Regions from separate parts of the Brevibacillus gelatini genome, predicted to be linked through region 1. Evidence: predicted binding sites of a transcription regulator. Region 1 holds the regulator's gene; the other holds the start of a gene.

The links. Region 1 encodes LexA, which represses DNA repair genes until DNA is damaged. Its sites were predicted from a motif close to CGAACATATGTTCG; they were not measured.
Region 2: the regulator LexA is predicted to act here: its motif matches at 5,920-5,933, upstream of AAFJ72_RS13460 (DNA polymerase IV).

Annotation. Positions count from the first base shown of each region.
Region 1 covers NZ_CP154342.1:2,562,577-2,574,363, forward strand. Annotated here, with positions in the region: gene AAFJ72_RS12235 (HesB/IscA family protein) at 236-538, shown strand; gene AAFJ72_RS12240 (HelD family protein) at 598-2,850, opposite strand; gene crcB (fluoride efflux transporter CrcB) at 2,883-3,239, opposite strand; gene AAFJ72_RS12250 (DUF896 domain-containing protein) at 3,350-3,547, opposite strand; gene AAFJ72_RS12255 (LysM peptidoglycan-binding domain-containing protein) at 3,639-3,986, opposite strand; gene lexA (transcriptional repressor LexA) at 4,370-4,993, shown strand; gene AAFJ72_RS12265 (DUF456 domain-containing protein) at 5,054-5,539, opposite strand; gene AAFJ72_RS12270 (DUF4269 domain-containing protein) at 5,667-6,233, shown strand; gene AAFJ72_RS12275 (CD3324 family protein) at 6,581-6,844, shown strand; gene AAFJ72_RS12280 (FusB/FusC family EF-G-binding protein) at 7,012-7,650, shown strand; gene glnA (type I glutamate--ammonia ligase) at 7,796-9,130, opposite strand; gene AAFJ72_RS12290 (MerR family transcriptional regulator) at 9,165-9,575, opposite strand; gene AAFJ72_RS12295 (aminotransferase class I/II-fold pyridoxal phosphate-dependent enzyme) at 9,887-11,164, opposite strand; gene hflX (GTPase HflX) at 11,173-11,787, opposite strand, start outside.
Region 2 covers NZ_CP154342.1:2,801,757-2,813,543, forward strand. Annotated here, with positions in the region: gene AAFJ72_RS13430 (amidohydrolase) at 1-1,525, opposite strand, end outside; gene AAFJ72_RS13435 (MFS transporter) at 1,731-3,044, shown strand; gene AAFJ72_RS13440 (hypothetical protein) at 3,273-3,560, opposite strand; gene AAFJ72_RS13445 (hypothetical protein) at 3,699-3,830, opposite strand; gene AAFJ72_RS13450 (YolD-like family protein) at 3,893-4,243, opposite strand; gene AAFJ72_RS13455 (hypothetical protein) at 4,240-4,620, opposite strand; gene AAFJ72_RS13460 (DNA polymerase IV) at 4,617-5,861, opposite strand; gene AAFJ72_RS13465 (AraC family transcriptional regulator) at 6,041-6,910, opposite strand; gene AAFJ72_RS13470 (hypothetical protein) at 7,077-8,636, opposite strand; gene recG (ATP-dependent DNA helicase RecG) at 8,795-10,849, opposite strand; gene sdaAA (L-serine ammonia-lyase, iron-sulfur-dependent, subunit alpha) at 10,850-11,734, opposite strand.

The DNA of each region.
Region 1 (11,787 bases):
TCTTTGCAAGATGGGAAATACACGCGAGTAAAGGAGAAAACCCCCGCCCAGCCCGCAAGCGCCACTTTTCCCTCACGAACAGACTCACTTTCCCTTACAGACAAACAGATGTTCTTGTATTTCCTGTTCGCCTGGCACCCCTGCTTTTAGGAACACTTTCCACATTGCGTCAGCCATTCTCTCTTTGCTAAGATGGAGGGGCAACTCACTTACATACAGTTAGGAGACTTGACCGATGAAGGTAAAGATTACCCGCAATGCAGCCAAGCAACTGACCCCAATCATGGAGCAGGAAGAAGACAAAGAGCTGAAACTGCGTGTCTATATCACCCACGCGCACGGCGATCATGCGCACTACGGCCTGGCACTGGACAAACCGACTGAAGAGGATGAAGTCGTCTCCACTGACAAGGGAATTGATGTCGTCGTGAAAAAAGACGAGCCATTGCTGGATGGCGTCATCATCGATTACCTGTACCTGCCGCAAGAAGGCTTTGTGATTACCAACCCGTCCAAAGGAAACACAGGCGACCATTAATCGTCTGGTGAATCGTACAAAAATCCCCTCTGCTGCCCGATCAGCCAGAGGGGATTTTGCTATTTGCCAGCTTCAAGCTGGGTGTATCGTTCCGGTGAAAGTGCAGCCAACAGCGGTGCCTGCTTGCCGGACACCCGCGCCATCACGAGGCGGTGCACAGGCCGGGTCATAGCCACATAGAGCAGCTTCGCGTCCCATTCGTTTTTTTCGTACGCATCCACATCGACCAAAATGACCGCATCAAACTGCAAGCCCTTCGTCAAATAGGCAGGCATGACGATTACGCCACCTGGGAACTGGCTGTCTTTGCTGCCGAGCAGTGTCAACTCGGGCATCCTCCTCACAAGTGCTTTATGCGCCTTTTTGCTCGCCTGAATCGTCTTGGTGACGATTGCAATCGTTTGCATGCCTTCTTTTTGCAAAGCGGCAACCCGCAGGCTGACATCCTCCCATAGCTTCGCAGGCGAATCGGCCTCGACCATGATCGGCTTTTCCCCATGGCGCAGGACTGGTTTTGCCAAGACCGTTTCCGGCAGTTCAATCTGACGCAGCACTTCGTTGGCGCACAGCATGATTTCAACCGTCGAACGATAGCTTTGCGCCAGCGTATAATAGGCGGGACGAATCTGCTGAAAAATGCCTTCTGTCAGTTCCTCCCAGGCGTGAATGCCGCGGTAGCTGTGGATGCCTTGGGCAATATCGCCGACAATCGTCAGCGAATGGCGTTTCGTCGCGAGCGCAATCACGGCAATCTCCAGTGCGCTCAAATCTTGCGCTTCATCCACGACAGTATGGTCAAAGTGCTCGGCCTTGTTCATTCCTTCGATCATATGCTGCAAATACAAGAGCGGCGCAATATCCTCCGCTTCCAGCCGCTCCTGCGCAAACAATGCCGCCGATGACTCGCTCACGTCGCGGATCACCTCGTCTGGAATGTCCGCTGGGGCGAGCTTGCGCAACAGTTTTTCATCCGCAATCAGTTCGCGGTACGACTCGAAAATGTCCAGTCGCGGAAAGGTGCCGAGATACGTATCCAAAATTTGCTCCAGCATTTTCTCAAACTTCGCCAACCCTTGCTTGTCGAGGTCGACTTTTCGTTCGCGCAAATGGGAGTATAGCTGCTTGTTCATCTCCTGCTTCAAATGCTTGCGCAACGCATCGACACGACGATGATACGGCAGGGCGCCGAACTGTTCCAGAAATAACTGGCGAATCGTCTCAACCGGAATGGAGAAGACCTGTTTCGTCTTGCTGTATAGAAAGCGCAGTTTCTTGAACGGAATCCGCGTCTCGATCACGTAGCGTATATACTGTTCCATGGCTTCCCGACACGCAAGCGAGCCTTTGAAGCGCAGCCGATGCCGGGTGATTTCCCGCTCCCGCTCGTCCTGTCCTTCCTCAAAAAACAGTTGCAGCGGTTTGTCCGGACTCACGATCCGCCAGCCTTTGGGCATGAGCGGCTTTACAAGACGCGCCGCCCAGTCTACGAACGTCGATTGCTGCACATCGTCGACGCCAAGCTCGGGAAGCACCTCTGATATGTACGTCAGAAACATCCGGTTCGGAGCAAACACCATAAATTTTTTCGACATCATCGTATCCTGGTAGTTGTAGATCAGGTACGACAGCCGATGCAGCGCGATTGTCGTCTTTCCGCTCCCCGCAACCCCTTGTACGACGGTCGGCCGATCTTTTTCCGCGCGGATAATGTCATTTTGCTCTGACTGAATCGTCGCGACAATATCTTTCAAGCGGCTGTCATTCGTCATATTCAGATTGGCGTTCAAGAACTCGTCGATAAAGCCTTCCTGCAAAAACTCATCCGGGTGTCCCATCTCGCGGTTGATCGTCTCTTTTACAGCGCCATCGTAGATCCCGACGATTTTCCCGTCCTCAATCGCAAAGTTGCGCTTTAATCTCACCTCGCCGCGCACGATTTCGCGACCCATCCGGTAAAACGCATCCTTGCTCTCTCCGGAATAATAGAGACTGGCAATGGGCGCCCGCCAATCCACGACGACGGAATCGAACGTATCGCTGCGTACAATCCCTCTTTTTCCGATGTACACCTGATCCAGCTCGTACACCTCGTCCTTGAGAAAATCGACCCTGCCAAAGTACGGCTTGGCCCGTCCGTGATCTTGCAGGTAGCGCAAATCTTTTGCCTTGCTTGCGTTTACGACCTGTTTCACGTAATCATCGGTCGCATCCCGAATCTCTTCGCGCAGTCGCACGATCTCCTCATCGATCAATGCAATCGTCTCGTTCAGCTTGTTCTGTTCTGCCTCGTAATCGCGGTGCTGGGTACTCACACCCATCCCCCCTCTCGTCATTTATCCTGTTGTTATTGCATTTGTCTGGCGAGCCAGATTCCCGCCGCGCAAGAGAAAAGACCTATCCCAATACTGAGCAGGGCGTAAGCGAGACCGCGCAGCCATTGCCCCTCTCCCCAGAAGGAAACCACTTCCAGCGAGAACGTGGAAAACGTCGTGAATCCACCCAGCATTCCCGTGGTAAACAACAGATACAGTTCAGGCGAGAATCCTCCCCGCTCCTTGCCTATCACAAACAAAACGCCGATTGCAAACGAACCGATGACATTCGCCAGCCATGTGCCGACAGGCCAGCCTGGCAGATTTGCCACCTGCGCCAGCCCATAACGAAGCAACGAACCGACTGCTCCTCCAACTGCTACAGCCACCCAAGCCAACAGTTTCCCCTCCTCGCTCGCCAAACAGGCAGACTGCCATAAGGAACAAAAAGACACCCGAGCGTCAAGCAAGGATGTCTGCCGTATCAGCACAAACAAGTTTAGTGTTTTGGACGATGATCCTCAAGATCTTCCACATAGCGGATGGAATCCAGATTCGCTCGAAGCGACATTTTAACCGCATCGATGTACTTTTGGCGCAGCGCTTTTTGCTCTTGCTTTTCCTCGTCGGTCAAGCCCACTTCGCGCGATTTTTTGGCCAGTTCATTGATTCTTTTAATTTCCGCGTCAGATACCACTTTCCGGTTCCTCCCACTCAGTAGTAATGCCGCTTTATTATATCATATCAGTCGGAACTGGCAAGATAGCTGCCGACAGACAAGTGCCGAATCAGTCCGCTTCCGGGATGAACAAGGTCTGCCCCGGATAGATCAGATTGCTGTCGAGGTCGTTCGCGATTTTGATGTCCTGAACCAGATCACGCACATCCACCTGTTCCGACGGTTGATGACGCACAGCGATCGTCCAGAGACTGTCGCCGGAACGAACGGTCACTTCTTTTCCTTTTGGCGCTGGCGGCTCTGCTTGGGACGCAGAGGCAAACACCAGTTCGGTCAACAGGTAAAAAAAGAGAGAGGACGCAATCAAAAACAAAATAGCTTGTCCCCTCGTGATGCCAAGACGGACGCGGCGAGGCTGCTTTTTCTCAAAACGGTTATGGCTAGACATGACTTTCATCGTAATAACCCCCTGCAAACATACGTTCTATGTTTTCGTAACCCCATCTTAAATGAGAACATATGTTCATGTCAAGAAAAAAACAGACACTCCTGCAAAAATGTGTGCGGCTGCTCTACGCATCCGTTTCAGTTCGGGAGAAAGCCGGCGGCGCCGCTGCCTATTGCCCGGCTCTGCTGCTTTGACCTGCATGCATTAGCCCTCATCCCCTGTCAACCCATCCCCTATCGACTTAAAGGCTGATTCCGGGAAGGGCGCAAATCGAATCCATTTACCCGGTCAAAAAATCCTGTTCGCCTCCGGATCGAACTTATGTTTGTCGAACGCAAGATCCCATGGTATAATATTGGAAAACTTGTTCGAGAAATCAGGGGTGTCTCTCTATGTCAAAACTATCCAGCAGGCAACAAGCCATTATTGAATTCATTCGCAAGGAAGTTCGGGAAAAAGGCTACCCGCCATCCGTCCGCGAGATCGGCGAAGCTGTCGGACTTGCCTCCAGCTCTACCGTGCACGGCCATCTGGCGCGCCTCGAAAAGAAAGGGCTGATCCGCCGCGACCCTACCAAACCCCGCGCCATTGAACTACTTTCTGAGGAAGACCGCTTCCAGGACAACTTCGAAGACGCTGTCGTCCGCGTCCCTGTCATCGGTAAAGTAACTGCGGGACAACCGATCACCGCGATTGAGGATGTGGAAGAGTATTTCCCGCTTCCAGAAAATATCGTGACTTCTGACAAGGTGTACATGCTGCGTATTTCCGGGAACAGCATGATCGAGGCCGGCATCCTGGACGGCGACTACGTGATCGTGCGCCAGCAGAACGTCGCCAACAACGGGGATATCGTCGTCGCCATGACCGATGAAGACGAAGCGACAGTAAAACGCTTTTTCAAGGAGAAAGACCACTTCCGTCTCCAGCCGGAAAATGCAACGATGGAGCCGATCATTTTGGACAACGTCACCATTCTCGGAAAAGTCATTGGCGTCTATCGCCTCATCCACTAATGGTTTCCGCATATGCGCATGAAAAAAGGACAGCCCCCGCTGTCCTTTTTCGTCTCTATTCTACCTGGCAAGAAAAAACCAGACGATCATACCCACCTGCAACACCACTTTTACTACCGCGCTGCCCAGAAAGCCGACCAGCGAGCCGAAGCCCGCTTTGAGCGCTTTTTCCATCGGTTGCTTTTGCACGAGCAGCTCCACCAGCACCACAAGCACAAACGGCAATATCAGCATCCCGAGAGGCGGGAACACGAAGATTCCGAGAAAAATCCCTACGGCCGCAGCCACCGAAGACCATTTGGAACCGCCGTATTTTTTCACGAAGAACATGTTGGTCAACAGATCCGCCCCGTACAGCAAAATACTGAGCACGACCATCCCCCACCAGAAAGACGCTGGCAACCCCGCTCCCGGATCGGCGATGAAAAAGTGATAGAGCAAAAAGCCTGCCCACAGTAAAATCGTATCGGGCAATACTGGCAAAAAGATGCCGGCGATACTCAGTGCAAAAAGCAACAACACCAATATCCAAAGTACAATATCCATCTGTGAAGCACTCCTCTCACATAGGTATACGAGAAACAGCCGATTCAAGTTGCACTCTTCTCTCAGGAAGCTGTGAAATCGTTTGGGAGGAGCACCAGCACAAAAGATAGCAAAACGGAGGTTTTTCATGAAGCGGAACTGGCGCGACCTCTCTTACCTGCAAAATGGGACAAGCAAGCAAAAAGCCGCGAAACAGGCGATCGAGCAATCCGCCATCATGCAGCGACTGAAAGAATTTGATCCTGTGCTTGCGGGCACGATCCCTCTTGACATCGACATCGCCGACAGCGACCTGGACATCATTTGCGAAAGCTACGATCTCGACCGATTTGCTGCCATCGTTCGCGCTTCATATGCGGCGTATGAAGGCTACAAGGAAGCTCGTCTGCTCGTGCAGGGCGTGCCTACCTGCCTGATTTCGTTTTTTGCCTGCGGCTTCTGGTTTGAGCTGTTTGCCCAACCTCGTCCGGTCACAATGCAAAATGCGTATCGGCATATGGTCGTCGAACACCGTTTGCTTTTGCTCGGCGGCCCTAACGTCCTCCATGACATACGGCAGCTCAAGCAAAACGGCTTGAAAACGGAACCAGCTTTCGCCTCTTATTTTCACATCCCGGGAGACGATCCATACCAGGCGCTGTTGGAATTGGAGAAGTGGACGGACGAACAGCTTCACGCTCTGGTAAGGAGATAAAGGCCACCTGTCGCATCGGACAGCACGGAGCGTCCTGCAAAAACTGACGAACTCATCCCCCAAAGACGCGATGCAAATCGCAGACGGATGATTTATAATGGAAACGACTGCGCGGGCAATTGGTTGCCCGCATAAGAGCAAACGCCAGCGAGGGGGTGTATGGTTGGTGAATGGAATCAGTTTGCCAGATACTGCAACGTCTCATGCAAAGCCCGGAAATAAGGCGATACTTTGCATGAGGTGGACAGTCGTTTAGACAATTCATCGCCTTCTCTTACGTATCTCATTTCTTATTTCCTGGCTTTGCCCCTTATTTTTCACTTCAAAAAAATAAGGAGCGAGCGGAAATGAAATATGTAAACGCAGCGAGCATGCTGCCAGAAACTTTGATCGCAGAAATCCAGAAGTACGTGCAGGGAGAACTTTTATACATTCCAAAGCCAAAAACGTCCCATCACAAATGGGGAACCCGGACTGGCTTTCGCAAACAGCTGGACGAACGGAACAACGCCATCCGCAGCGCTTTTCGCGAAGGCGTTTCCATTCAACAGCTGGCCACGCAGTATTTTCTCTCGCCGGAAACGATCAAAAAGATTGTATACGCGAAATAGACACAAGCACTGGCGCGTCCACGAGACGGTCAGTGCTTTTTATATGCCGAGTTCTTTTTACAATCGTTCTCTCCCTTTCCTCCGCACTCCGCTCCTTTTAGAGTAGTAGATACAGACTACGACTCCAGACAATCAGCGGAGTACACAGCAAGGAGGAACCAGACGAGATGGAACCCTTTATTTTCCCCCATCACTACCACTTTATCAAGGCACAGGTCCAGAGCCTGTTGAATGCTTATGCGGGCAGCACAGATCCAAACGTGATCCGGGCCCGCAAGGAAATCGCCCAGGAATCCGTATTTCAGCTCTACCCTGAGCTGACAGAGGAACAAAAGCAACTGCTTGCGTCGCTTTCTGTCATCAAGGAAAAAAATGAAGCCAAACAGTTTCTGCTGCGGCTGTCTCCGTATATCATCCCGTTCCCGGCGTTGACAGAGCAAGCCATCAAAAAAATGTTCCCGAAAGTCAAGAAGCTCAAGCCACCTGCGACGGCGGAGATTCCGTATGCGGAAACTACGTATGTCAGCTGGTTCGACTGCGGGTCAGACAAAAAATATGTCATCGCCAACTACGGCGACAAGCTGATCGGCATTCACGGCGTTTTTACCCCGCTGCCGCAAAAAGGGATTTGTGCCATCTGCAACAAAATTACGGAAATCGGCATGTTCGTCCTGGAAGCGCGGAGTTCCAACGACGGCACGTATTTGAAAAAAGGCAACTATTTGTGTCAGGACAGCATCACCTGTAATCAAAATATCCGCTCACTGGAAAAACTGCACGATTTTCTTGCGCTCATGGTTAAATGAGCATGAGCAGCAGGAACGCAGTCGAGCGTACAAAATGATCGCGGCTCCTTGTTTTCCGTGCTTGAACAAGGAGTCGTTTTCGTATGCTGTAAACACCCACAAAAGCAAAACCCCTCGCACCAACAGGCACAAGGGGTTTCACTTATTAGTAAGTGCTCATGTACTGCTCGCGCTCCCAGTCGTGGACGCGAGTGCGGAACATATCCCACTCGATTTCTTTTGCTTCGATGAAGTGAATCAGCGCGTGCTCACCCAGCGCTTCGCAAATCACCGGATCGGCTTTCAGGCACTCGATTGCTTCTTTGAGCGTAGCTGGCAGGTTGCTGATGCCGTTTGCTTCGCGCTCTTCTTCGGTCATGACGTAGATGTTGCGGTCGACCGCTGGCGGCACAGCCAGTTTGTTTTTGATGCCGTCCAGACCTGCTTTCAGCATGACAGCCAAAGCGAGATACGGGTTTGTAGCTGGGTCTGGGCTGCGCACTTCGATACGGGTTCCCATACCGCGGGAGGCAGGGATACGGATCAATGGAGAGCGGTTTTTCGCCGACCATGCCACGTAGCAAGGAGCTTCATAGCCAGGTACCAGACGTTTGTAGGAGTTCACGAGCGGGTTCGTGATCGCGGTGAAGCCGCGAGCGTGCTGCAAAATACCTGCAAGGTAATGCTTCGCTGTTTGGCTCAGGCCCATTTCGTCTGTCTCGTCGTAGAAGGCATTTTGGTTGCCGCGGAACAAGGATTGGTTCGCGTGCATACCGGAGCCTGCCACACCGTAGAGCGGTTTTGGCATGAAGGTCGCATGCAGACCGTGTTTTTGCGCGATTGTTTTTACAACCAGTTTGAAAGTCAAAATCTGGTCTGCGGCTTGCAGTGCATTCGCGTATTTGAAGTCGATTTCGTGTTGACCTGGCGCTACCTCGTGGTGGGAGGCTTCGATTTCAAAGCCCATTTTTTCCAGCGTCAATACGATGTCGCGACGACAGTTTTCGCCGAGGTCGAGTGGAGCGAAGTCAAAATAGCCGCCTTGGTCGTTCAGATCAAGCGTAGGTTCGCCTTTTTCGTTGAGTTTGAACAGGAAGAATTCAGGTTCCGGTCCCACGTTAAAAGCTGTGAAGCCCAATTCTTCTGCTTCTTTCAGTGCGCGTTTCAAAATGTAGCGTGGGTCCCCCTCAAATGGAGTGCCATCCGGCATATAAATATCACAGATCAGACGTGCAACTTTCCCATGCTCGTTGCCCCACGGGAATACAACCCAGGTATCCAGATCCGGCACCAGGTACATATCCGATTCCTCAATGCGAACAAAACCCTCGATGGAAGAACCGTCAAACATCATTTTGTTGTCCAACGCTTTTGGCAGTTGGGACAGAGGAATCTCCACATTTTTGATAATACCCAGCAGATCGGTAAACTGCAGACGGATGTATCTCACGTCCTCTTCCTGGGCCAATCGCATAATGTCTTCTCGTGTGTACTTGCTCACATTTCTCTCCTCCTGTCACTCTCACAACTTTATATTAGTGGAAGAAGCGAGATAGCTCTCCACGTATCAATGCGTCCTCGCCTGGGCGGGTAGCATTGCGATACATGATCTGTTGTCTGAGTAATTGGTGCAATTCCTTGTCTGACATGTCCTTGCGCTTCACCTCGGAAGCAGTCGAAATCTCCGTCGGCTCCGCAGCAGGCCCCTGCAGCTTCAGCACTTGCTTGATCCCGGCAATATTCAGCCCTTTTTCAATCAATTCCTTGATTTCCAAAAGTCGGTCTACATCATTGAAGGAGAAAAGCCGCTGCTTCCCTTCTGTGCGAGCCGGTTGAATCAGGCCATTTTGTTCATAGTAGCGAATCTGTCTCGCAGTGAGATCGGTCAGTTTCATGACGATCCCGATGGGAAAGAGGGCCATATTCCGGCGAAGGTCATCACTCATGACTTGTCCCTCCTCTATCGTTTTCCATATGCCTTATTTTATGCAAAAGCAAAAACACTGTCAACGGATGTTAGAAAATATTACGCAAAAAGTGACGCTTATCGATAAAAATCCACGTTGTCCCACGATGCATACCTCACTCTCCGCTACTTTTGCTTGAAACCGCCTTTTGAGAACATCGAGCTGCTTGCTTTTTCCGCCAGTCGCCGCTTCTTGCAGACTATCTCCGGTGCTTCAACCGCAAAAAAACAGCATCCTCTTGTGCAGAGAATGCCGTCTCGTCTACTTCTGCGCCGCTTTTTGTGCGCGGTTTACTTTTCAGGCAGGTCGAGCAAACCTTTTTCCAGCATGCCGTTCAATGCAGTTAAAATCCCCACTTTGACGTGCGAATACGTCAAGCCGCCCTGCACGAAGCCCAGGTACGGCGGACGGATTGGCCCATCTGCGGAAAACTCGATGCTCGCCCCTTGAATAAACGTTCCCGCAGCCATGATGACCGGGTCCGCATAACCTGGCATCTCACTCGGATACGGTGTCACGTGCGAATCGACAGGCGCCGCCTTTTGAATCCCCTGGCAAAAGGCGATCAGTCGCTCTGCACTGCCAAAGGCGACAGACTGAATCAGGTCAGTCCGCGGCTCGTGCCAGAGCGGGTTTGTCTGGAAGCCAAGGCGCTCCAGGAGAGCCGATGAAAACACCGCGCCCTTCAACGCTTCGCCGACGACGTGCGGCGCCAGGAAAAAGCCTTGGTACATTTCCAAAAGCGAGTACAGCGAAGCTCCGCCCTCTGCACCGATGCCCGGCGCTGCCATCCGGTACGAAGCCAGCTTGACGAGGTCTTCCCGGCCGACAATGTAGCCGCCCGTTTTGACCAGCCCGCCGCCAGGGTTTTTAATCAGGGAGCCGGCCATGATGTCTGCCCCTACGTGCAGCGGCTCCTGTTCTTCCGTGAACTCTCCGTAGCAGTTGTCCACGAATACGATCACATCCGGCTTCATTTCTTTGACAACGCGAATCATTTCCCGGATTTTGGCGATCGTGAAGGAAGGACGATCCGCGTAGCCGCGTGAACGCTGAATGCCGATCACTTTTGTCTTCGGCGTGATCGCTTGCGCTACGGCGAGAAAATCAATTTCGCCCTCCGGCGTCAGCGGCACGTAGCTGTATCCGATGCCGTAGTCTTTCAGCGAGCCTTGGCCTTCGCCGCGCACCCCCACGACCTCTTCCAATGTGTCGTACGGTTTGCCCGTGATGTAGAGCAAGTCGTCGCCAGGACGCAAAATGCCAAACAAGGAAATGGCAATCGCGTGCGTGCCGGAAATAATGTGCGGCCGTACCAGTGCCGCCTCTCCGCCAAAAACGTCCGCGTAGATCGATTCCAGCGTAGCCCGCCCGGAATCGTCGTAGCCGTAACCGGTTGACGGTGAAAAGTGAAACTCGTTCACTTCATGCTTTTGAAAAGAACGCAGCACTTTCAGCTGATTGGTGTCCACCAGCGCGGAAATTTGACGATGTCTTTCGGAGATCATCGCTTCTACTTCCATGACGAGCGGACGAAGCTTTTCTCCGTGGGAAAAGTATTGAAACATCTGCTATCTTACCAACTCTCTTCAACAGTCTCTGGTTTGTCCAGGAGAAAAGGAGCGATCTTTCCGTAGATCGGATTGTCCCGGTTCACGCGCACGGTGACCAGGTACGACGCTTCCTCTTCGTTAAATTGCTGTTCCATCTCCACGCCTTCGCGGTGTAACAGCGACAGAATGTCCCCGCGCTCGACCGGGACACGCAACTTCATTTCATTATAAGAGGAAAGCACAAATTGTTCGATCCTCGCCAGCAGCCGTTGCTGATCTTCCTTGCGAATGGCAGAGATGAGAATGGATTCGCCTGCATGCGGCAGGTAAGCGCCTTCCGTCAGCAAGTCAGCCTTGTTGAACACGACAAGCTGTGGAATGTCGTCTGCTTTCAGCTCCCGCAAAATTTTATCCACGACTTCCATGTGCACGCGAAAATCCGGGTGGTGGCTGTCGACGACATGCAAAATCAGGTCGGCTTCCTTCACGCCCTCCAAAGTGGAGCGAAAAGCAGCGACCAGACTTGTCGGCAAATCCTGGATGAAGCCAACCGTATCCGTCAAAAGCACTTCCAGTCCGCTCGGCAGCACGAGTTGACGAGTCGTCGGGTCCAGCGTGGCAAACAATTTATCTTCCTG
Region 2 (11,787 bases), 240 kb from region 1:
TGGCAAACAAATCGCGGGAGTAAACCGTCATGTCCGCGTATTTGCCGCGCGACAGCGTTCCTTTTACGTGCTCCTCATTCGTGACTTGCGCTCCGCCCAGCGTAAACAGATGGAGCGCTTCCTCCATCGTCAGCTTTTCCTGCGGGAGATAGCCGTCATGCGTCTCGCCCGGTGCCTTGCGCGTCACGGCGGCATGGATGCCAAGCAGCGGATCAATCGGCTCGACTGGCGTATCTGAGCCTGCCGCGCATACAATCCCTTTTTTCAGCATCGTTTTCCAAATGTACGAATGCTGGATGCGTTCTTCGCCCACCCGGTCGATCACCCACGGGAAGTCGGCGGCGAGAAAACGCGGCTGGATGTCGGCAATCCGGTTTGGATGGTTCAGCCGCTCAAGCAAATCCGGGCGCAAAATTTGCGTGTGAATCAGTCGGTCGCGATAGGCTACAGCCGGGAACTGGTCAAGGCTGTCGAGCACCATTTCCAGCGCCTTGTCGCCAATCGTATGTACGGCAATCGGCATGCCCAGCTCGCGTGCTTGCCGTACCAGCCCGGTCAGCTCCTCCTGCTCGTGCACCGGATAACCGCTCGTCGTCGGATCGTCCGCATACGGCGCGGACAAGTAAGCGGTTCTGCGGCCCAAAGCCCCGTCTGCAAAAATTTTCACGGCCCCAACCTGCACGTGGCTGTTGCCGTAGCCCGCCGTCATATTTAAATCGCGCAGCTCGTGCATGTGCGGGTAGTAGACCAGCAAATGGCAGCGCAGCCCAAGCCCCTCCCCGTTGACCAGCTCATCGTACAGCCGGTACGTCTGCCCAAGCCCGTTCAGCTCGCGCAAGTCTTCGGTATGCGCGCCTGTCAGGCCGTGCTCCAGCGCGTAGCGAATCGAGCTGCGCAAGCTGTTTTTCAGCGTCTCGTAGCCAGGCTTCGGGAGGTGCTTCGTAATCAGGTTGGAGGCCGTCTCCAAGAGTATGCCTGTCGGTTTGCCTGTGGCCGCATCGCGCACGATCACGCCTCCAGCCGGAACCTCGATGTCCGGGTGGTAGCCGCATAGCTCCAGCGCTTTGGAGTTGACCAGGTTCGCATGTCCGCAAATGCGCGGCAAAAAAATCGGGCAATGCGGCGCTGCCGCGTCCAGCTCCTCGATGGTCGGGATGCCGCCGCCGTCGACAAACAGGTTTTCATCCCAGCCAAAGCCTTGTATCCATTCATTCTCGGCAGTTTGCTCCGCTCTTTGCCTGATGAGGGCCAGCATCTCGTCCTTGGAGCGCGCTGTCCGCAAGTCAAGCTGCAAAAAGGTCAGCCCCAGCCAGCCAAGGTGCAGGTGGCTGTCAATCAGTCCCGGTGTCGCCGTGCAGCCCTGCAAATCAATCACCTGCGCGTCACTTCGCCCGTACTGCAGCAGCATGTCCGCGCTGCTGCCCAGATCATGCACCAGCCCGTCCCGCACGACAACGGCCTCCACAAACAAATGCCGCGAATCCCCCGTGTAGATGTGCCCGTTTTTGAAAATGGTCGTCGCCATATCGGTTCCCCCTTGTGAATTGCGCTCCTTCGCTTTCCCCTCTCCTTATTTGTTTGCCAGTGACCTTTTTCCTTCCGATTCTGAAAAAAACTTCGGCTTTCCGTTTCCCAAAAGGAAAAATCTGGTACTTTCTTCGCGCCCTGTTGAAAGCTTTCCAGGTGGGGCACGTTATGTTCATGGCCCACTAACGAAGCGGGGTGATCGTATGCAGCAACGAACGAAGAACCGCCTTCCTTCCCTTTTCCAGCCGCAAAACAACGGCTTTGTGAAAGCGGCGGGCACTGCCTCTTTTGAACATGAACAGCACAAACCGGGGGAGCTGGACAGCCAGGCCCGGCTCCTGCTGCTTGTGAACGGACTGTTCATCGCCGCCAGCTCGCTCTCCGGCACGTTCGTGAACGTCTATTTATGGAAGGTAAAAAGTCAGTTTGCGCCCATCGCCTGGTTCACATTCGCTACTCATCTGGCTGGCGCCCTGACCTTCTGGATCGCGGGCGCCTACGTCAAACGGTTCAATAAAATGAACATCCTGCGCGCGGGGATGGCCGGCTCGGCCCTTTTTTACATGCTCGTTCTTCTGGCAGGGCCTGCGGCTATCTCGTACGCTGTCCCGCTCGGACTGGTGCAAGGGATGGCGGTCGGCTTTTTTTGGCTTGCCTTCAATGTCGTCTACTTTGAGATTACCGAACCGGACAACCGCGACCGTTTCAACGGCTGGGCAGGCTTGCTCGCTTCTCTCGGCGGCATGCTCGCTCCTTGGCTGTCGGGCTGGCTCATTTCCCGGCTGCCTGACAGCAGTGGCTACCGCCTGATCTTCGCCTTGTCGCTTGCCTTGTTTGTCGTCGGCGGCATCATCAGCTTTTTTCTGAAAAAGCGCCAATCGGAAGGGATGTACGCCTGGGGCTTTTCCTTTCGCTGTCTGCGCGAGGAACCAAAGTGGCGCTGGGCGTCTGCAGCTCTGGCCGCGCAAGGGATGCGCGAGGGAGTATTTGGCTTTCTCATCGGGCTGTTCGTGTACATTGCCACCAAAAGCGAGATGACGCTCGGCAACTTCTGGCTGATTACCTCCGCGGTCGGGCTGTTCAGCTACTTTGCCGCGGCCAAATGGTACGCTCCGCGCTACCGCAAATGGGGCATGCTCATCGGCGCGATTGTGATGTCCGGCATCCTGCTCCTGTTTTTCTGGCAAGTGAGCTATGTGACGCTGCTTGTTTTCGGAATTGCCGTCTCGATTGCCTATCCGCTGTTTTCGATGCCGATGATTTCGAGCGTCTTTGACTTGATCGGCACGAATGAACAAAGTGCGCGCAACCGGGTGGAATACGTCGTCCTGCGCGAGTTTGCACTCGATGTCGGCAGGCTGGCGGGAATATCGCTGTTTCTGTTGGTCACTGCGATCAGCGTCTCTTCGTCCACGCTGAACTGGCTGGTGTTCGCCATCGGTACCGGGCCGCTGATCGCCTGGCTGTGCATGACCAGACTGTTTTCTTCCATGAACGGCAAGCAAAGCCGTACGTAGGCTAACGGCGATTCGCTCTCGGCAAAAGGCACGAGGCACTTGCTTCACGCGGCGACCAGCCCGCGCATGAGAACGCTCCGTTTGTTTTTTGAAGCCTTCCCGGATGAACCCGCCTGGACGTTCGCGTCAGACGGGTTTGTCCTCTTTTGTTCCCGAACGTCAAGCACAAAAAAACCTTTCCCACCCGAAAATGCACCGGGCAGAAAAGGTTTCGTCCATTCGCTGCGATTACGCAGTCGTTGTCTTGTCTTTTGCTTTTGGCTTGGTCACGATGTGGTGACCAAGCGGCAAACCGCGCTGTTCCAGCTCATCTGCTGTCACAATGTGGAGCGTTTCGCTCTTGCAGGGCATGGGCATCAATCCGCCCAAAGGACTCATTACCCGTCCGATCGTGTCCGTCTCAATCAGCACGTACAAGCCTTTTTCCTCCAACTGCTGAAGAAAATCTCCCCAGCATTTGGAAGTGATTTGCTCGGCGTGCTTGGTGAACATGACACCCATTTCTTTTGCTTGCATGTAAAATCCACTGTTCCTCTCCATCATATATCTGCTTTAAATAAGATATTCTAACAATACAAGGAAACAATCTGTTCTGGCAAAAAGTGTTTCAGTCAAAAAAAGACGAAAAACGGTTGTTTTTGACCGCTTTTCGTTTCAGGAATCGCGCCGCTTTTTCACACACACCGTTTCAGCGCGGCACGCTGTTTTTTGCAGCTTGCTTTTTTTCCGAGAGCTTTTTTTGCTTCCTCGATAGCGGATCGCCTGCTTGCCCAGCGCAACGTTCATGCACTCCTTTGTCTTTTACCTGCAGAGTGCCCGGCCAGACCGTCGCGCATGAATGGTTGGTTTTAGAAAGGCGCTGCCAGCTCTGCATGCAGCAAGCGGGCAAACGAAAGCCAGTGCATCTCCGATCCTGCCCGCAGCTTCAATCGCCGCGCTGCCTGATCGATGTGCACGACCTGTGCCGACAAGCGGCGCGGCGCCTGTCCGTCATAGTACGTCAACGTCAAAACGCTCTTTGTCTGGAACGCCTGCCATACCAGCTCGCTCAGCGCTCCCAGCTGCTCCTGGTCCAGCTCAGGCGGCACGTAGCGGCTCTCCTTTTCCTTCATGCGCACATACATTTCCCGATGCTCCGGCAACACAAACCGGCTCGTGGCAAACAAATTTTCCTTTTTGGATACGCGTGTCTCTCTCATGCTCGCTTCTCTCCTTGGTGATGATCTCGTACCCATGCGCCGACAAGCTCCTGGCACTCGGCGCGCAGCACCTCAATGATATAGCTCGCTTCCCGCAAGTACCCGCGCTGCCGGTAATGAACCACGTACGCATAGTCCTCGCGGCGGGCGCTGACAATCGTGCAGCCGAGCTGCCGCAAATGGCGGCGCAATTGATGGTGCTGGCGCTCTGCCCAGCGCGAAAGCTCCAGCAGTACGTCCAGATAAGACAGCTTCAGCGGCACAGGCCGCATCTGCTCCACGTCCACCATAACCGCGCGAAACAGGATGCCAAACAAAATATATTGGCGCACCAGCTCCTGCTCCTTCGCTTCTCCTGGCGCAATCGGCTCCGTCACTTGTAATGCCCTCCGATCTTGCGCGCCCGCTCCCTGGCCTGCCCGGACTCCAGCGCCGAAGCCGCCCGCAGGATCGCATCCGGGCCAAACCGCGCCCGAATATCGTCCATCGCCTGGGCAAGCGAGCGCCGCTTGGGCGTGTCGGTAAACAAATTCAACTGCACGACATTGTCAGGAACGAGCTGCCCTAACGTGACGCCAATGCTGCGCACAGGTCCCCCTGTCCAGTGCCGGTCAAACAGACAGCAAGCCGCTTCGTACAGCGCCATGGCATCATTCGTCGCTTCCGCAAGCTTCATCTGCCGCCCAAAGCCTTCTTCCGGCGCCAGATTCGCGCCGCGACAGCCGACGGAGAGCACCTGGCCCATCCGTTCTTTTTGCCGTGCCCGCCGACACACTTCTTCGCACAGCTCCAGCAGCACGACCTTGATTTCTTTTGCGGTATGGTAATCGCGCGGCAATGTCATATGGTGGCCGATGCCTTTTTGTGTCACGTATTCGTTCAGGGAAACAGGCGAGTCGTCCATCCCGTGCGCTGTGCGCCACAGCACCTCGCCATTCACGCCCCAGTGGCGGATGAGCACGGCAGGCCTGAGCGCGGCCAGCTGGCCGATCTGATAGATGCCCATCCGATGAAAATGGCGCTTCATGCGGGAGCCTACCCCGAACAATTTTTCGATAGGCAGTCGCCACAGCGTATCGGCAAGCTGTTCCCGCTTGAGCCAAAATACCCCTGTTTCCTGCTTCTTGGCAAAATTGTCACAGGCCATTTTCGCCAGTACCTTGTTCTCCCCGATTCCGACCCGGCAGTTGATCCCCGTCTCCAGCCAGACGCGCTGCCGAATCTCGGCAGCCAGTTGCAACGGATCGTTGCCAAACAGGTGGATGCTGCCTGTCACGTCGAGAAACTGCTCGTCAATCGAGTACGGCTCCACCTGATCGGTAAACGACTGGAAGATGCGCGTAATATCCAGCGACACCTGGAGGTAATGCTCCATGCGCGGGCGCACCACCACGAGTTGCCGGCATTTTTGCTGCGCCTGCCACAGCGCTTCTGCTGTCACCACTCCGTATGCTTTCGCAAGCGGACATGCGGCCAGCACCACTCCGCTGCGCCGCTGCGGATCTCCGGCGACCACAATCGGCTGATTCCTGAGCGCCGGGTTCTCCGCTTTTTCGACGCTGGCGTAAAAACTTTGCATATCGATCAAAAAAATGATTCTTTTGTTCGCCTTGGGCATCACCATCATCCTCTGAATAAGAACTTGTGTTCTCATTTGAACTTTGTTCTTATTATAGCAAACGTATGTTCGTTTTTATACCTGTCCGCCCGAAAAAAATACATGGTAATTCCTTCCGAAAAAGACAAGCACACGCTGGCACGTATTTGGCCGAGCGTGTGCGAATCCCATCCCATATGTTATTTTTTTACTACCGGAATCCAGATTTCACTGCGAAACGTTGGCGATGTGGTGTCCTTGTCTGCATTCCAGAGTATTTCCGGTCCTTCGGACAGCTCGTAGCCGGAAGACAAAAACCACTCGGAGTAGATGCGCCCCCAGACGTCCTGCAGCGTGTCCGGGAAAGGTCCTACTGCTTCAAACACCGCCCAGGTAGAGGCCGGAACCTCCAGCTTCGCCAGGCCTTCCGGGCATTCCAAAGTAGTTGCCACCCCGATGTAATGGTCCAGCTCGCTGTTTTCCAGACGGCCTTCGGAAAAATTGGTGGATGCGCTCAGCATCCCGCGCGGCTCCATATTGGAAAGAGACTTGAGCAACCGGATCTTCTCGGCATCCAATGACGCCCACATGGCGGCAATCTCGGGATTCACCCCGTTGTAGATCAGCGGAACCCTTTTCTGCAAGCCCACGATGCGAAATGCTTCTTTTTCTACCATACGGTAATTCATGGCACTGCCTCCCTTGATGGATAGATGGAAGGTCATTCGCGGATAGGCTTTCAAGGACTGCCCGCTGGCTCTCGCTTCGCTCGGCGTCACCCCGTGCATCTGGAAAAAGGCGCGGGCAAACGAGTCAGGCGAGCTGTACCCGTACTTGACAGCGATGTCGATCACCTTCATCCCGCTGTCCCTCAGGTCAAAAGCGGCGAGCGTAATGCGCCGACGTCGGATGTACTCCGAAAGGGGAATGCCCGCCAGAGACGAGAACATTCTTTTGAAGTGATATTCGGAGCAACAGGCGATCCGGGCGACTTCCTTGAAGTCGATCTCGCCAGCGAGATGTTCCTCGATGTAGTCCAAAGCTTCATTCAGCTTTTCCAGCAAATCCATGAAAACGACCTCCCTTTCCCCCACAGAATAGCAGACGCCAGACGAAGCCATCCGACATTTCGTGCCCGATTATGCAGGCTTGCGAAAACTGCCATTCCTGTCCGCCGAAATCAGAGGCAATTTCGCCCTTGGCCGTGGCAGCGAGCGTACACGCGATTGCTGCAAGCTAGGGCGCAAGCGTACGATCCGTAATCACGTACAGCCATTTTCCGTCCACGCTTGCCCCTAAGAGAGAAAGCCCCGCCGGAAGACCCGACACGAGCACAGACTGTTGCTTCGTATCGGCGTCAAACAGGTACAGCGACTGCTTCAAGTCGGCTTCCTGTGCAGCTTTTTCCCATTCGGAAAACAGGTAACGGTGCGTGCCAGGCAGCCAGAGGCCTTGTCCGCGCGTGTCCATCAACTGCACGTTGCCCTTGAACAGCCCCGCATTCCAGTACATTTGATACTCCCCGTCCGTCGACTGGACGTACCCGGACCAGGAATCAGCCGGAACCGGGGGATTCCAGTCGATGACCTTGCCGCTCTTCCAGTCGTAGCGCTGGCGAATCTCCACAAAGCCCGCTTCCTCGCTTCTCATGGCAAACGTGGCGTAGCGGCCGTCGTCATGGAAGGAGACAGGCAGCACTTCCCCGTTGAACTCGCTGGTCGGAATCCAGCCTTTGACCGCTCCAGGAAGCCGCTTCTCTGTTCCTTTTCCCAAGTCATACACGACCAGGTCGAGGTCTTTTTTCTGGTCGGCCCGTCCCACCGCCATCAACAATTGCTTCCGATCATGGCTAAAACTTGCTCCGTGCACATATCCTTGCACCTGGACGCGGGTGACACTGTCGCTGTTCGGAACGGTTGTTCCTTTCTCCGGCTGGGCGTAAAAGAAGCCGCGCCGATCAGCAAAAAATACGCCCTCACCGCGGTAGTTGTCTGTCAACTCCACGGGATACGAAGTCCGCTGCTTTGTTTTCATATCGTAAATCGAGTAGAGCATCGGAAAACGGGCATCGCACTCGCAATACTTCGTAAAACGGCTCTGCAGCACATACCGCTGCTCGCGGTCGAGGAACTCCATGTCGGTCATAACGGAAAAGTCGGTCAACTTCTCCCGCACTTTGCCGTCTACGGAAATGCGCCAAATTTGCGAAGGCGGGAGCACGACTGCGTGAAAAGCGTTGGAATCGCCGATGACCGAGCCTTTTGCCGATTTGGCTCCAGCCGCGCTAAGCACGTATTCGGTCCAGTCCCGCTCGCTCGTCTTTTGTTCCGGAAGCGTCACCAGCACCTGCAGCTGACGGTTGTTCGCCCAGTGAAACGCAAAGCCTGGCTCGATGAAGCCCAGGCCCGCTCTCGCCGCTTCCTCCTTCGCGTGCTTGCGGATTGCCGCTTCCACGCTGCCGCGGTCCATCTCCTCGCGAAAAAAAAGCGTGTACGCTTGCGGAGCAGGTCCGACCACGGTGCGCAGCGGCGACTGCAGACGCGGGTCCTCGTTCAATTGAATGACCACGTCTTCTTTCATGGACGCATAGTCAAAAGGCCGCTCCGGCTGCTTCCAGTCACTCGCTGCTTTCGTCCCCGCGCCAGTTGGCAGTGGCTGGGCGGACGCCGCGAGCACTGCCTGCCCTGCGCCTGTTTGTTTTTCTTCCCAAGAGGCTGCAGAGGCGCTGAAGCCCGTCATGACCAGCAATGAACAGCCCAACGCGATGCTCATTCCCCGAAGATTTCGCAAAAACACAAAACTCGCCTCTCTCCCCAGTAATTTTTTCCACTCTCAAAAAGGAAATACGTTTTTCCCTGTCATTTTGTCACGTTTTTTTGGGGAGAGTTTTTCAGCAAAACGAAAGGACCTCCTTCGCACACACAGGTGCGGCAAGAGGTCTTTTTTTTGCATGCTTAATCGAACACGATGCCATCGAGTACGCCTTCGCGCTGCAAATAATCGCGCAGCCACTGGTACGCCGGGTCCCGCCAAAAGGAGTCGTCGGCCACCAGCCGCGCCGTCTCCTGTCTGGCAACCTCCAGCGCCTTGTAGTCGGCCAACAGGTCGGCGACTTTGAACTCGGGCAAGCCACTCTGTTTGGTGCCGAAAAAGTCACCCGGTCCGCGCAATTCCAAATCGCGCTGCGACAGCTCGAAGCCATCCGTCGTCTCGCACATGACGCGCATCCGCTCTTTGCCGATCTCGGACTTCGGATCGGCAATCAGGACGCAGTACGACTGCTCCGAGCCGCGCCCAACCCGGCCGCGAAGCTGGTGCAGCTGGGCAAGTCCAAACCGCTCGGCATCGTAAATGACCATGTAGGTAGCATTCGGCACGTTGACGCCGACCTCGACCACCGTCGTCGAGACGAGAACCGCGTACTCCCCGGCGAGAAACGCTTGCATCACCGCATCCTTTTCCTTCGCAGGCAAACGGCCGTGCATGAGCCCTACGCCAAACTCCGGGAAGACGTGGGAGAGCTGGGCGTGGACATCAATTGCATTTTGCACGTCAAGCTTTTCCGATTCTTCGATCAGCGGGCAAATGACGTACGCCTGCCGCCCTTTGCGCAGCTCGTCGCGCATCTGCTCCAGGACAGCCGGGAACTGGTCGTGCTTTTTCCACGTCGTCTCAATCGGCTTGCGGCCTGCCGGCATCTGGTCGATGGTCGATACATCCATATCGCCAAACGCCGTAATCGCCAACGTGCGGGGAATCGGCGTCGCCGTCATGAACAGGACGTCGGGAGTGAGTCCCTTGCTGCGCAAAATGCGCCGCTGCTCGACGCCGAAGCGGTGCTGCTCGTCCGTAATCACCAGTCCGAGCCGTGCAAAGAACACGTCCTCCTGAATGAGCGCGTGCGTCCCGACAACGACGTCAATCAGCCCCATTTGCAGCGAGCCGATGACTTCCCGCCTGCGCTTGGTCGTCAAGGAACCGGACAACAAGGCGACCTCGATGCCGTAGTCCGCCAACAGCTTCGTCAACGACTGCACATGCTGCTCGGCGAGAATCTCCGTCGGCACCATCAAGGCTCCCTGATAGCCAGCCTTCACGGCAGCCATAAGCGCAATCGCAGCCACCACCGTTTTTCCTGAACCGACATCGCCTTGCAGCAGCCGATTCATCGCATGCGGGGCGCGCATGTCGTCCAGGATTTCCTTGACGACCCGCTTCTGCGCATCGGTCAGCGGAAACGGCAGCCCTTTGACAAACTGCCGCACTTCGTCCATCGGAATGTCCAGGGCCACCCCTTCTGAATGCTGTCGGTTAATGCGGCGCAGCATCTGTATTTTCAACTGGAATAAAAAAAGTTCCTCGAACATGATCCGCCGCCTCGCCAGCCGCCCATCCTCGGCATTTTGCGGAAAATGAATCGAATGAAACGCCTGGACGCGCGGCATCAGCCGGTAGCGCTCGACGATGTCTGGCGGCAAAATCTCCGGAATGTCCTTGCCGTATTGCACAAGCGCCTGCTGGATCGACTTGCGCAGCAGCGTATGCGTCACATCGCCGCCAAGCGGATAGATCGGGGCCAGCTCGCCCCGTTTGGCAGCCCGCTCCGAATCCACTTCGGTCATCTCGCTGACCGTAATCTGCAGCTTGTGCTTGTCCCATTTTCCCGTCACGAGAATTTCCTTGCCGGGCGAAAGTCTGCTTTTCACAAACGTCTGGTTGAACCAGACAGCCGTCACGACCACACGATCCATGACCATTTTGACAGACAGGCGCGATTTTCGTTTCCCATAAAAACGAACAGAGGGTTCGCCGTACACCGTGCCCGCCAGCGTGACCCTCTCTCCGTCTTTTACTTCTGTCAAATCGCGCACGCGGTAGTCTTCGTAGCGGGAAGGAAAATACTCCAGCAAATCACCGATGCTGTGAATCCCGAGTCCCGCAAATGCCTTCGCCCGCTCCTCCCCTACCCCGTGCAAAAGGGAGACGGGCGCTTGATACACAGAAGCCATTTACTTCTCCAGCCGTACGCCGAACACTTTCGCTTCGATCATACGGCCCGTCTGGGTAGCCGCCAGCCCGCCCTGCGCCGTTTCCTTGAGGGCAGTCGGCATGGAGCAGCCGATTCGGTACATCGCGTCAATCACTTCGTCTGTCGGGATCACGCTCTTGATACCCGCCATCGCCATGTCGGCAGCGACTGTCGCAATCGCGGCTCCCATCGCGTTCCGTTTGACACACGGCACTTCCACCAGTCCGGCTACGGGGTCACAGACCAGACCGAGCATATTTTTCAGCGCAATCGCGACTGCCTGCGCCGATTCCTCCGGCGTACCGCCCGCCATCTCGACAATCGCGGCTGCCGCCATCGCTGTCGCCGAGCCAACCTCTGCCTGACAGCCGCCCGCAGCACCGGAGATGAACGCGTTGTTGGCAATGCAATAGCCAATCGCGCCTGCGGTGAACAGGTAGTTGACCATCTGCTCGCGCGTCGGTTTCAGCTTGTCCGAAACAGCAAACAGCGTTCCCGGCACAATCCCGCAGGCTCCTGCCGTCGGCGTCGCCACGATTGTCCCCATCGCCGCGTTTACTTCGTTGACCGCAACGGACATCGAAACGGCGTTGAGCAGCGTCGGCCCGGACAGGAAAGGCTTGTTTTTCATATAGTCCTGCAGCTTTTTGGCGTCTCCGCCCGTCAGCCCGCTATGGGAGCGGATGTCTTCGGCAAGTCCGCGCTGCACGGCTTTTTCCATCACATCGAGGTTGGCGTACATGTCTTGCATGATCGCCTCTCTCGTCCGCTGGGAAACTTCCATTTCCGCTTCAATCATCACCTGGGAGATTTTTTTTCCCTGGGATTCGGCCAATTCTACCAGTTCAGCTACGTTACGAAACATCTGGTTGATTCACTCCTCTGATCCTGCTTTTCGCACTTTTGGGCTCAGGCTGC